3 regions of the Bradyrhizobium sp. 22 genome follow, and region 2 is predicted to be linked to each of the others. Evidence: predicted binding sites of a transcription regulator. Region 2 holds the regulator's gene; each other region holds the start of a gene.

Region 1 (3,272 bases), 1.7 Mb from region 2:
GATGGAACACCTTTGTATCGACGCCGCGCGGCCACAGCACGACATTGGCGAAACCGCGCTCGGCCAGCTCGCAGGCGAGCGCAGGCGTTGCCGCCATCACGGCACGGCTGGGCGCATGGAAGCGGCGCAGCGCCCGCCAGATCAGCGAGCCCGGAACCGGCACGCGGGCGCGGACATATTCGGGAAAGCGGGTGTGAAAGCTGGTCGTGAACGGCAGCCGGCGCTGGCGGCAATAGCGGCGGACCATCAGGCCGATTGGCCCTTCGGTCGCGATGTGGATGCTGTCCGGGCGCGCCTCCTCGATCAGCCTGGCAATGCGCGCGGGGCGCGGCATCGCCAGCCGCACGTCGCGATAGCTCGGCATCGCGAAGGTGCGGAACGCTTGCGGCGTCAGGAACGTGAACGCAACGCCGGAGCCTTCGACATCAAGCCCTTCGGCTGCGTCCGCCAGCTTGGTCAGCGTCCGAACCACACCGTTGACTTGCGGGTGCCAGGCGTCGGTCGCGACCAAAATGCGCATCGGGCGGCCTCGGTTATGCGGCTCTGGCTGCAACCTGCGGGACGGCCGCCGGCTTCTGCAGATGATCCGCCCAGGTGATGATCTCGAAACGACCGTCGTCGTGCTCGACGAGCGCGGTGCAGCTCTCGACCCAGTCACCGCAATTCATGTAGCGAATGTCGCCTTCGTCGCGGATCACGGCATAGTGGATGTGGCCGCAGATCACGCCGTCGGCGTCGTAGCGCCGCGCCTCGGCGGCGAGCGCCTGCTCGAACGCGCCGATATAATTGACCGCGTTCTTGACCTTCTGCTTGGCCCATTGCGACAACGACCAATAGGGCACCTTGAACAAGCGGCGGAAGAAGTTGACGAAGCGATTCATCTGGATCGCGAAGTCGTAGGCCTTGTCGCCGAGATGGGCGAGCCAACGCGCGTTCTGCACCACGAGATCGAAGATGTCGCCGTGGATGACGAGATAGCGCTTGCCGTCGGCGCCGGTGTGAACGGTGTTCTCGACCACGTCGATGCCGCCGAAATGCGTGCCGTAATAGTTGCGCAGGAACTCGTCGTGATTGCCGGGGATGTAGATGACCTTGGCACCCTTGCGCGCCTTGCGCAAAAGCTTCTGGACGAGGTCGTTGTGGGATTGCGGCCAGTGCCAGCTCGATTTCAGCGCCCAGCCGTCGACGATGTCGCCGACCAGATAGATCGTGTCGGCGTCGTGGTAGCGCAGGAAGTCGAGCAGAAGATCGGCTTGAGAACCGCGGGCTCCGAGATGAACGTCGGAGATGAACAACGTGCGAAAGCGCCGCTCGGGGCCCTCGTCACTCACATCGTAACTTCCCATGCGCCAGCCTGTAACAATGTCCCGTGACAGGGGGATGACCGATTGAACCCGTGAGGCACCTCTAGATACGAATCACGCCTAGCCTCGCCCTCCCTGCGAATATCAGTCGCATGCGACAATCAGGCGACACGGCGCCGCAGAAGGTGATCGTCATGCCCGGGCCTGTCCCGGGCACCACGTTCGTCGTGCTGCGTGGCAAGGCGTGGATGGCCGGGACAGGCCCGGCCATGACGAGGTGGGGGCTCGCGTGCCCCCAAACTGCGCCGCGGCGGCGCTCCCGCGCGCGCCCGCGTCAGTAGAACCTGTGAAAATGATGGATCGGGCCGTGGCCGTGTCCGACGCTGAAGCGGTCGGCGGCGGCGATCGCCGCGCTGATCCAGGTCTTGGCGTTGCGCACGGCGCTCGCCAGATCCTCGCCCTTGGCGAGCCCGGCCGCGACCGCCGAGGACAGCGAGCAGCCGGTGCCATGGGTGTTGCGGGTCGCGACGCGCGGCGCGGCCAGCGCGAGCGTTCCCTCGCCGCTGACGAGATAATCGATGCTCTCGGCGCCCTCGCCGTGCCCGCCCTTGATCAGGACCGCACGGCAACCGAGCGCCAGCAGGCGCCGCCCCTGGCTTTCGATCTCCGCTTCGCTTGCCGCGACCGGCTCGTCGAGCAGCGCCGCGGCCTCCGGCAGATTGGGCGTGACCACCGACGCCAGCGGTATCAGTTTCGTGCGCAGCGCATTGACGGCCTCCGCGGCGAGCAGGCGATCCCCGGACGTCGCCACCATCACGGGATCGAGCACGACGTGCCTCGGCGACCAGCGCAACAATGCGGCCGCGATCGCCTCGATGCTGGCGACCTGGGCCACCATGCCGATCTTCACCGCGCCGATGTCGAGATCGGAGAACACCGCATCGATCTGCTCGGCGACGAACGATGCCGGCACGGCGTGGATGCCGGTGACGCCGCGGGTGTTCTGCGCGGTCAGGGCCGTGATGACGGACGCGCCGTAGACGCCGAGCGCCGCAAACGTCTTCAGGTCGGCCTGGATGCCGGCGCCGCCGCTGGAATCGGAGCCGGCGATGGTGAGTGCGACCGGGGTCGTCATCGCCGGGCACCTTTGCTGGATACGGACACCGCCATGGCCTGTCCTAGCGCGACCGCGAAACACCGGCAAGCGCCCACCCGCCGGCGGCAGCCCGTGATTCGCCGTGGCGCCCCCAGTTCGAATCAGGCGAACTCGAGGGCCTCGGCGCCGCAACGGTACGGGATGCAACCGCGCGGAAACCCTTGGTATAGTCTCGAACTGCTTCGTCGATGCGGCAGACGTCGGGTGGTCGACCTGTCAGCGACACCGATGTTCCGGGCCGCAAGGCCGCTCGGAACGGAATCGTGGGGTGAAACGATGTGGGCCTTTTTCGAACGTCTCCTCGACTCGTCCATGCTTTCGCCGCACGGCATCTGCCTGTTGTGGGAACCCGAGCTGATCTGGCTTCACGTCGCCGCCGACGCCTGCATCGCCGCCGCCTATTTCTCGATCCCGATTGCCCTCGCAATCCTGGTCACCAAGCGGCGCGACCTCAAATTCGGCTGGATCTACTGGGGCTTCGCAATCTTCATCATGGCGTGCGGCCTGACCCATGTGCTGTCGATCTACACGCTCTGGGTCCCGATCTACGGCATCGAGGGCATCGTCAAGGCGGCGACCGCGGTGGCCTCCGTGGTCACGGCGGGCGCGCTTTGGCCGCTGCTGCCGAAGATTCTGGCGATCCCCTCGCCGTTCGAGCTGCGGCAGGTCCAGGCCGCGCTCGAGGAGGAGGAAATCAAGAGCCGCGACGCCGCGCTGCTGCTCCAGCAGATCAGCGACGCGCAGCGTGCGATGCGCGAGAGCATGACGCGCCTCACCGCCATCGTCGAGACCGCGGTCGATGGCGTCATCCT
Region 2 (3,272 bases):
ATCTCGGCGAGCTGATCGAGTTCGACGACACCAGCAAGATCTTCACGTCGCCGACCGACCGGCGGACGCAGGACTACATCACCGGCCGGTTCGGCTGAGGAGACGCAACATGGGTACTGAACATACCGCAAAGGCCTTCGACACCGACCTCCAGGAGCTCACGCGCCTGGTCGCCGAGATGGGCGGCATCGCCGAGCGCATGATCGTCGATTCCGTCGATGCGCTGATCCGCCGCGACGTCGCGCTCGGCCAGCGCGTCGTCGCCATCGACGCCGATCTCGACGCGCTGCAGAAGCGCATCGAGGAACGCGCCGTGCTCACCATCGCCCGCCGCCAGCCGATGGCGGTGGACCTGCGCGAGATCGTCGGCGCCATGCGCGTTGCGACCGACCTCGAGCGCATCGGCGACCTCGCCAAGAACATGGGCAAGCGCGTCGCCGCGCTGGAGACCGACTTCCATCCGCTCAAGCTGTTCCGCGGCCTGGAGCACATGACCGACCTGGTGCAGCAGCAGGTCAAGAGCGTGCTCGATGCCTATGCCGCGCACGATCTGCCGGCGGCGATGGCGGTGTGGAAGGGCGACGAGGAGGTCGACGCGATCTGCACCTCGCTGTTCCGCGAGCTCCTGACCTACATGATGGAGGATCCGCGCAACATCTCGTTCTGCATCCACTTGATGTTCTGCGCCAAGAACATCGAGCGCATCGGCGACCACGCCACCAACATCGCCGAGACCGTGTTCTACATGATCGAGGGCCAGGCGATCACCGACAAGCGGCCGAAGGGCGACATGACCAATTTCGCCACGACGATCCCGAATACCTGAAGACCTCAAGGAGCGACGACAACATGGGCGCACGCATTATGGTGGTTGAGGACGAGGAAGCTCTCACTGAGCTTCTGCGTTACAACCTCGAAGGCGACGGCTATGACGTCGAGACGGTGATGCGCGGCGACGACGCCGACACCCGCCTCAAGGAACACATTCCCGATCTGATCGTGCTCGACTGGATGCTGCCGGGCCTCTCCGGCATCGAGCTGTGCCGGCGCCTCCGCACCCGGCCCGAGACCAAGCAGCTGCCGATCATCATGCTGACCGCGCGCGGCGAGGAGAGCGAGCGCGTGCGCGGCCTTGCGACCGGCGCCGACGATTACATCGTCAAGCCGTTCTCTGTGCCGGAGCTGCTCGCGCGCGTGAAAGGCCTGCTCAGGCGCGCCAGTCCGGAGCGGCTCGCGACCGTGCTGGCCTATGGCGACATCGAGCTCGATCGCGACAAGCGCCGCGTCGCGCGCTCCGGCCGCCCGATCGATCTCGGCCCGACCGAATATCGCCTGCTGGAGTTTTTCCTGGAGCATCCCGGCCGCGTGTTCTCGCGCGAGCAGCTGCTCGACAGCGTCTGGGGCCGCGACATCTACATCGACGAGCGCACCGTCGACGTCCATATCGGCCGCCTGCGCAAGCTGCTTAATCTCGGCCGCGAGCAGGATCCGATCCGCACCGTCCGCGGCGCCGGCTACGCGCTGGACGATCGCTTCGCCAAGGCGGAGCAGACGTAAAGCTCCAGCGAGAGCTGGTTTGGCGAGCTCGGCCGTCATCCCGGGGCGCGCGCAGCGCGAGCCCGGGACCCATAATCATAGGACGTGGTTTGGCGAAGACTCGAAGTCACCATCTCGCGCAACAATTGCGCCCTGTGGTTATGGATCCCCGCGTTCGCGGGGATGACACCGAGTTGGTTGAGGCGCCGTCGTGTGACGGCTGCCGTCTTTACGATCAGCTAAATCTCGCTCAGCGCGTCGGCTTCGGTGCCGCGCGGCGGCGATCCGCCGCCGGCTGATACGCCACGCGCGAGTGCTGGGCGCAATAGGGCAGGCCGGACAGCGCCTTGCCGCCGCAGAAGAAGAAATCCGGGCTCGAGGGATCGCCGACCGGCCAGTGGCAGGTCGCCTCGTTCAATTCGAGCAGCGACAGCCGCTGGCTCATCGGCACCACGTTGTCGTAGGTGACGGGTTCGGCCTCGACCTCGACCTCGAAGGCCTGCGCCAGCGCGGTGTTGCCGCGCGCGATCGGGCGGCTCACCCGCATCATGTGCTGGGCGGGACGCGCCTTGCGCGGCCGGGGCGCGGCCGACGAAGGGCTCTTGGCGCGGCCGGACAGGCCGAGCCTGTGCACTTTGCCGATCACGGCATTGCGGGTCACATTGCCGAGCTCTGCTGCGATCTGGCTGGCCGACAATCCGGCCTCCCAGAGCTTTTTCAGCTGCTCGACGCGATCGTCGGACCAGGTCAAAACCGTCATTGCACCCTTTCCCTCGCCGCGCGGTTGCCATCCTGGCGGTCCGTGCGGCGAATGCCTAAGCCTCGAAAAACCCGTGCCGCTCGAATCCCTTAGGGCTCGCCGGGCGCGCAACTGACGCCCGAACGTTTACGCCGGTACATGAGGACTCTTGGGATCAGAACTGCCGCACGAGATGTCGTATCTGACAAGCCAAACGCTACAATATGGCGTGACTCGCGCGCAAGAGTCCGCCGACTCGCTTCCACATGTTCCGTGGTGAAAAACCCGCAAAATCGCCACCGCAAGACTACGGAATCACCGTTTCACCACCGTTTCCTGGGGCTTTCGGGCGGCATTGACACCCGTTTCACCAGGCCTAAGATAGTTGTGCGTGCCGCCCTTAAAAGGCGGCACGTTTCGTTTTCCGGGCCGGTGGATGGTGCGTTGCGCAATGCACGCCTCACACCGTCCGCAACATCATGTGGCCGTCATGACTAACAGCGCAGCCCCGCATTTGCTCCCCGTTTTCGCCAGGGCCAACCTCGGTTTCGAGCGCGGCGAAGGCTGCTGGCTGATCGCGACCAATGGCGATCGCTATCTCGATTTCACCTCGGGCGTCGCCGTCAATGCGCTCGGCCATTGCCACCCGCATTTGATCGAGGCGTTGCAGGAGCAGGCGACGAAGCTGTGGCACATGTCGAACCTGTTCCAGAGCCCGGACGGCGAGAAGCTCGCCGCGCGCCTGTGCCACGAGAGTTTTGCCGACCTGGTGTTCTTCTGCAATTCCGGCGCCGAGGCGCTGGAGGGCGTGATCAAGCTGGTGCGCCATCATCACTTCTCCAAGGGGCACCCGGAGCGTTACCGCATCATCACGTTCGAAGGCGCCTTCCACGGCCGCACGCTGGCGACGCTCGCTGCGACCGGATCGGCAAAATATCTCGAAGGGTTCGGTCCGCCGATGGATGGCTTCGACCAGGTGCCGCATGGCGACCTCGAA
Region 3 (3,272 bases), on a different contig from region 2:
TTCAATTGCGAACAATTAAATGTGAGGCACCGCAATTTCAATTGCGCACAATCAAATTGCTTGCAATAAACACCGCACCCATCGAAACCAGGGAGACGACAATGTCCGTGAACGTGCTCTACAAGACCAGCGCCAAGGCCACCGGCGGCCGCGACGGCCATGCTGCAACCCTCGACGGCGCGCTGGACGTCAAGCTGGCCACGCCGAAGGAGCTCGGCGGTGGCGGCGGCGCCGGCAACAATCCCGAGCAGCTGTTCGCGGCCGGCTATGCCGCCTGCTTCATCGGCGCGATGAAGTTCGTGGCCTCGCAAGGCGGCCCGAAGGTTCCGAATGACGCCTCCGTCACCTCGACCGTCGGCATCGGCCCGCGTTCCGAAGGCGGCTTCGGCCTCGATATCGACCTCGCGGTCTCGCTGCCGGGCCTTGCCCGCGCCGAGGCCGAGGCGCTGGTCGCAAAGGCCCACCAGGTGTGCCCCTATTCCAACGCCACCCGCGGCAACGTCGACGTTCGCCTGACGGTCGTCTGATCGAACGGCGGATTGGCTGGCCCGGGATCCCCCTCGGGCCGGCCGCTTCCGCCAGAATCCGCATTTGCCACGCCGCGGGATTGCCGCAATGGCGGGCGCATGCGGCCCTACGCCGGGAGCCATTGCTGCTCGCTGCAAACCTCGCTAGGCCTGTGATCAAACGTCGACACAGGGGAAGCGAAGGCATGAGTTCTGAAGCCGCCACAGGTGCCATGAGCGGACTGCGCGTCATCGATCTCACGCGCGTGCTCGGCGGTCCCTACTGCACCCAGATCCTCGCCGACCACGGCGCCGACGTCATCAAGGTCGAACCGCCCGCCGGCGACGAGGTGCGCGAATGGGGCCCTCCGTTCCACGAGGAAGACGCGGCCTATTTCGTCGGCATCAACCGCAACAAGCGCTCGATCGGCCTCGACCTCGCCTCCGAAGGCGGCCGCGTCGTGCTGCTCAAGATGCTGGAGACCGCCGACGTCCTGATCGAGAATTTCAAGCCGGGCACGCTGGAGAAATGGGGCATCGGCAACGACGTCCTCAGCAGGAAATTTCCGCGCCTCGTGCATTGCCGGATCTGCGGCTTCGGCGCCGACGGCCCGCGCGGCGGCAACCCCGGCTACGACGCCATCATCCAGGCCATGACCGGCATGATCGCGGCGACCGGCTCGCCCGAGAGCGGGCCGATGCGGATCGGCGTGCCCCTGGTCGACATCACCACCGGGCTCTATGCCGCGATCGGCATCCTGATGGCGCTGTCGGAGCGGCAGCGCTCCGGCAAGGGCCAGTTCCTGGAGACGACGCTGTACGAGACCGGCCTTGCCATCATGCATCCGCACACCGCGAATTATTTCATGCACGGCAAGCCGCCGTCGCTCACCGGCAACGAGCATCCGAACCTCGTGCCTTACGCGATCTTCCCGACCAAAACCGACAACATCTTCATCGGCGTCGGCAATGACGGCACCTTCCGAAAGCTCGCCAAGGAGATCGGCAAGCCCGAGCTCGGCACCGACCCGCGCTTTGCCCGCAACAAGGACCGCATCGCCAACCGCGAGGCGCTGCGCGCCGAGCTCGCCGCCGTGTTCAGCCAGCACGAGGCCGAGCCGCTGTGCAATCGCCTGCTCGCTGCGGGCCTGCCGGCAGGGCCGGTGCAGAAGATCGACCAGGCGCTGACCAACCCGCACACGATCGCGCGCGGTGATATCATCGAGAAGGACTGGTACAAGGGCGTGGCCTCGCCGATCCGGCTCGACCGCAGCAAGCCTAGCCTGCGCCGGCTGCCGCCGAAGTTCAGCCAGCACGCGGCCGAGGTGCTGGGCGAGTTCGGCTACTCCAAGGCCGAGATCGACGCGATGGTCGAGAAGGGCACGGTCTGCGGCCCCGACCGCAAGCGCTAAAAGCACTCCCTCGGTCCAACGAAGAATGCCGCAGTGCGGCGCGGGCACGATAGTGCACCGCGAACGGCGGAAGTTGTCCGCATCGCCTTCGCCTATTTTCCGGCTTCCCTTTTCCAGCGCTTGCCGCTTTCGTTTCGGCCGCTTACACAGTCATGTGAACGTCATACGGCGCTGGTAGCGCAAGCGCTTCTTTAGTGACGGGCAAGGGAGGTTTTCTTGATGGCTCTTCGACATTTTGGTGCGGCGGCGGCTGTTGCACTCACGGTTGGTCTCGGCGCCTCGCCGGCGCTGGCCGTGACCGAAATCCAGTGGTGGCACGCGATGACCGGCGCCAACAACGACGTCATCGTCAAGCTCGCAAGCGACTTCAACGGTGCCCAGAGCGACTACAAGGTGATTCCGACCTACAAGGGCAACTACGCCGATACGATGAACGCCGGCATCGCCGCGTTCCGCGCCGGCAACGCGCCGCACATCATGCAGGTGTTCGAGGTCGGCACCGCCACCATGATGGCGGCGACCGGCGCCGTGAAGCCGGTCTACAAGCTGATGGCCGAGACCGGCGAGAAGTTCGATCCGAAGGCCTATCTGCCCGCCATCACCGGCTACTACTCGACCTCGAAGGGCGAGATGCTGTCCTTCCCCTTCAACTCGTCGTCGACCGTCATGTGGGTCAATCTCGACGCGCTGAAGAAGGCGAATGTCGAGATCCCGAAGACCTGGCCCGAAGTGTTCGACGCCGCCAAGAAGCTGAAGGCGGCCGGCCACGCCACCTGCGGCTTCTCCAACTCCTGGGTCACCTGGGTCAATCTCGAGCAGCTGTCGGCTTGGCACAACGTGCCGCTCGCCAGCAAGGCCAACGGCCTCGACGGCTTCGACACCGTGCTGTCCTTCAACGGTCCGCTCCAGGTCAAGCATCTGGAAAACCTGGTCGAGCTCCAGAAGGACAAGACCTACGACTATGCCGGCCGTACCAACACCGGCGAAGGCCGCTTCACGTCGGGCGAATGTCCGCTCTACCTGACCTCGTCGGCATTCTTCGGCAACGTCAAGGCGCAGGCCAAGTTCGCCTTCACCGCGGTGCCGATGCCCTATTATCCGGACGCCAAGGGCGCGCCGCAGAACTCGATCATCGGCGGCGCCTCGCTCTGGATCATGGGCGGCAAATCGGCGGACGAATACAAGGGCGTGGCGAAGTTCCTGACGTTCCTCTCCGATACCGATCGCCAGGTCTACATCCACAAATCGTCGGGCTATCTGCCGATCACCAAGGCGGCCTATGAGAAGGCCAAGGCCGAAGGCTTCTACAAGGACCAGCCCTATCTCGAGACCCCGCTGCTCGAGCTGACCAACA

Evidence for each region. Region 2 encodes PhoB, which activates phosphate uptake and scavenging genes when phosphate is short. Its sites were predicted from a motif close to TGTCATNNANCTGTCAT; they were not measured.
Region 1: a site for PhoB is predicted at 1,370-1,386, ahead of K410_RS0125675 (UDP-2,3-diacylglucosamine diphosphatase). Genes of this name have one in related genera too.
Region 3: a site for PhoB is predicted at 2,067-2,083, ahead of ugpB (sn-glycerol-3-phosphate ABC transporter substrate-binding protein UgpB). Genes of this name have one in related genera too.

Annotation. Positions count from the first base shown of each region.
Region 1 is NZ_KI519400.1:58,844-62,115, forward strand. It holds gene K410_RS0125670 (glycosyltransferase family 4 protein) at 1-520, opposite strand, end outside; gene K410_RS0125675 (UDP-2,3-diacylglucosamine diphosphatase) at 534-1,346, opposite strand; gene thiD (bifunctional hydroxymethylpyrimidine kinase/phosphomethylpyrimidine kinase) at 1,639-2,439, opposite strand; gene K410_RS0125685 (PAS domain S-box protein) at 2,773-3,272, shown strand, end outside.
Region 2 is NZ_KI519400.1:1,769,539-1,772,810, reverse strand. It holds gene pstB (phosphate ABC transporter ATP-binding protein PstB) at 1-98, shown strand, start outside; gene phoU (phosphate signaling complex protein PhoU) at 110-826, shown strand; gene phoB (phosphate regulon transcriptional regulator PhoB) at 850-1,557, shown strand; gene K410_RS0133795 (GcrA family cell cycle regulator) at 1,787-2,296, opposite strand; gene K410_RS0133790 (aspartate aminotransferase family protein) at 2,766-3,272, shown strand, end outside.
Region 3 is NZ_KI519399.1:506,436-509,707, reverse strand. It holds gene K410_RS0103755 (organic hydroperoxide resistance protein) at 102-527, shown strand; gene K410_RS0103750 (CaiB/BaiF CoA transferase family protein) at 713-1,918, shown strand; gene ugpB (sn-glycerol-3-phosphate ABC transporter substrate-binding protein UgpB) at 2,138-3,272, shown strand, end outside.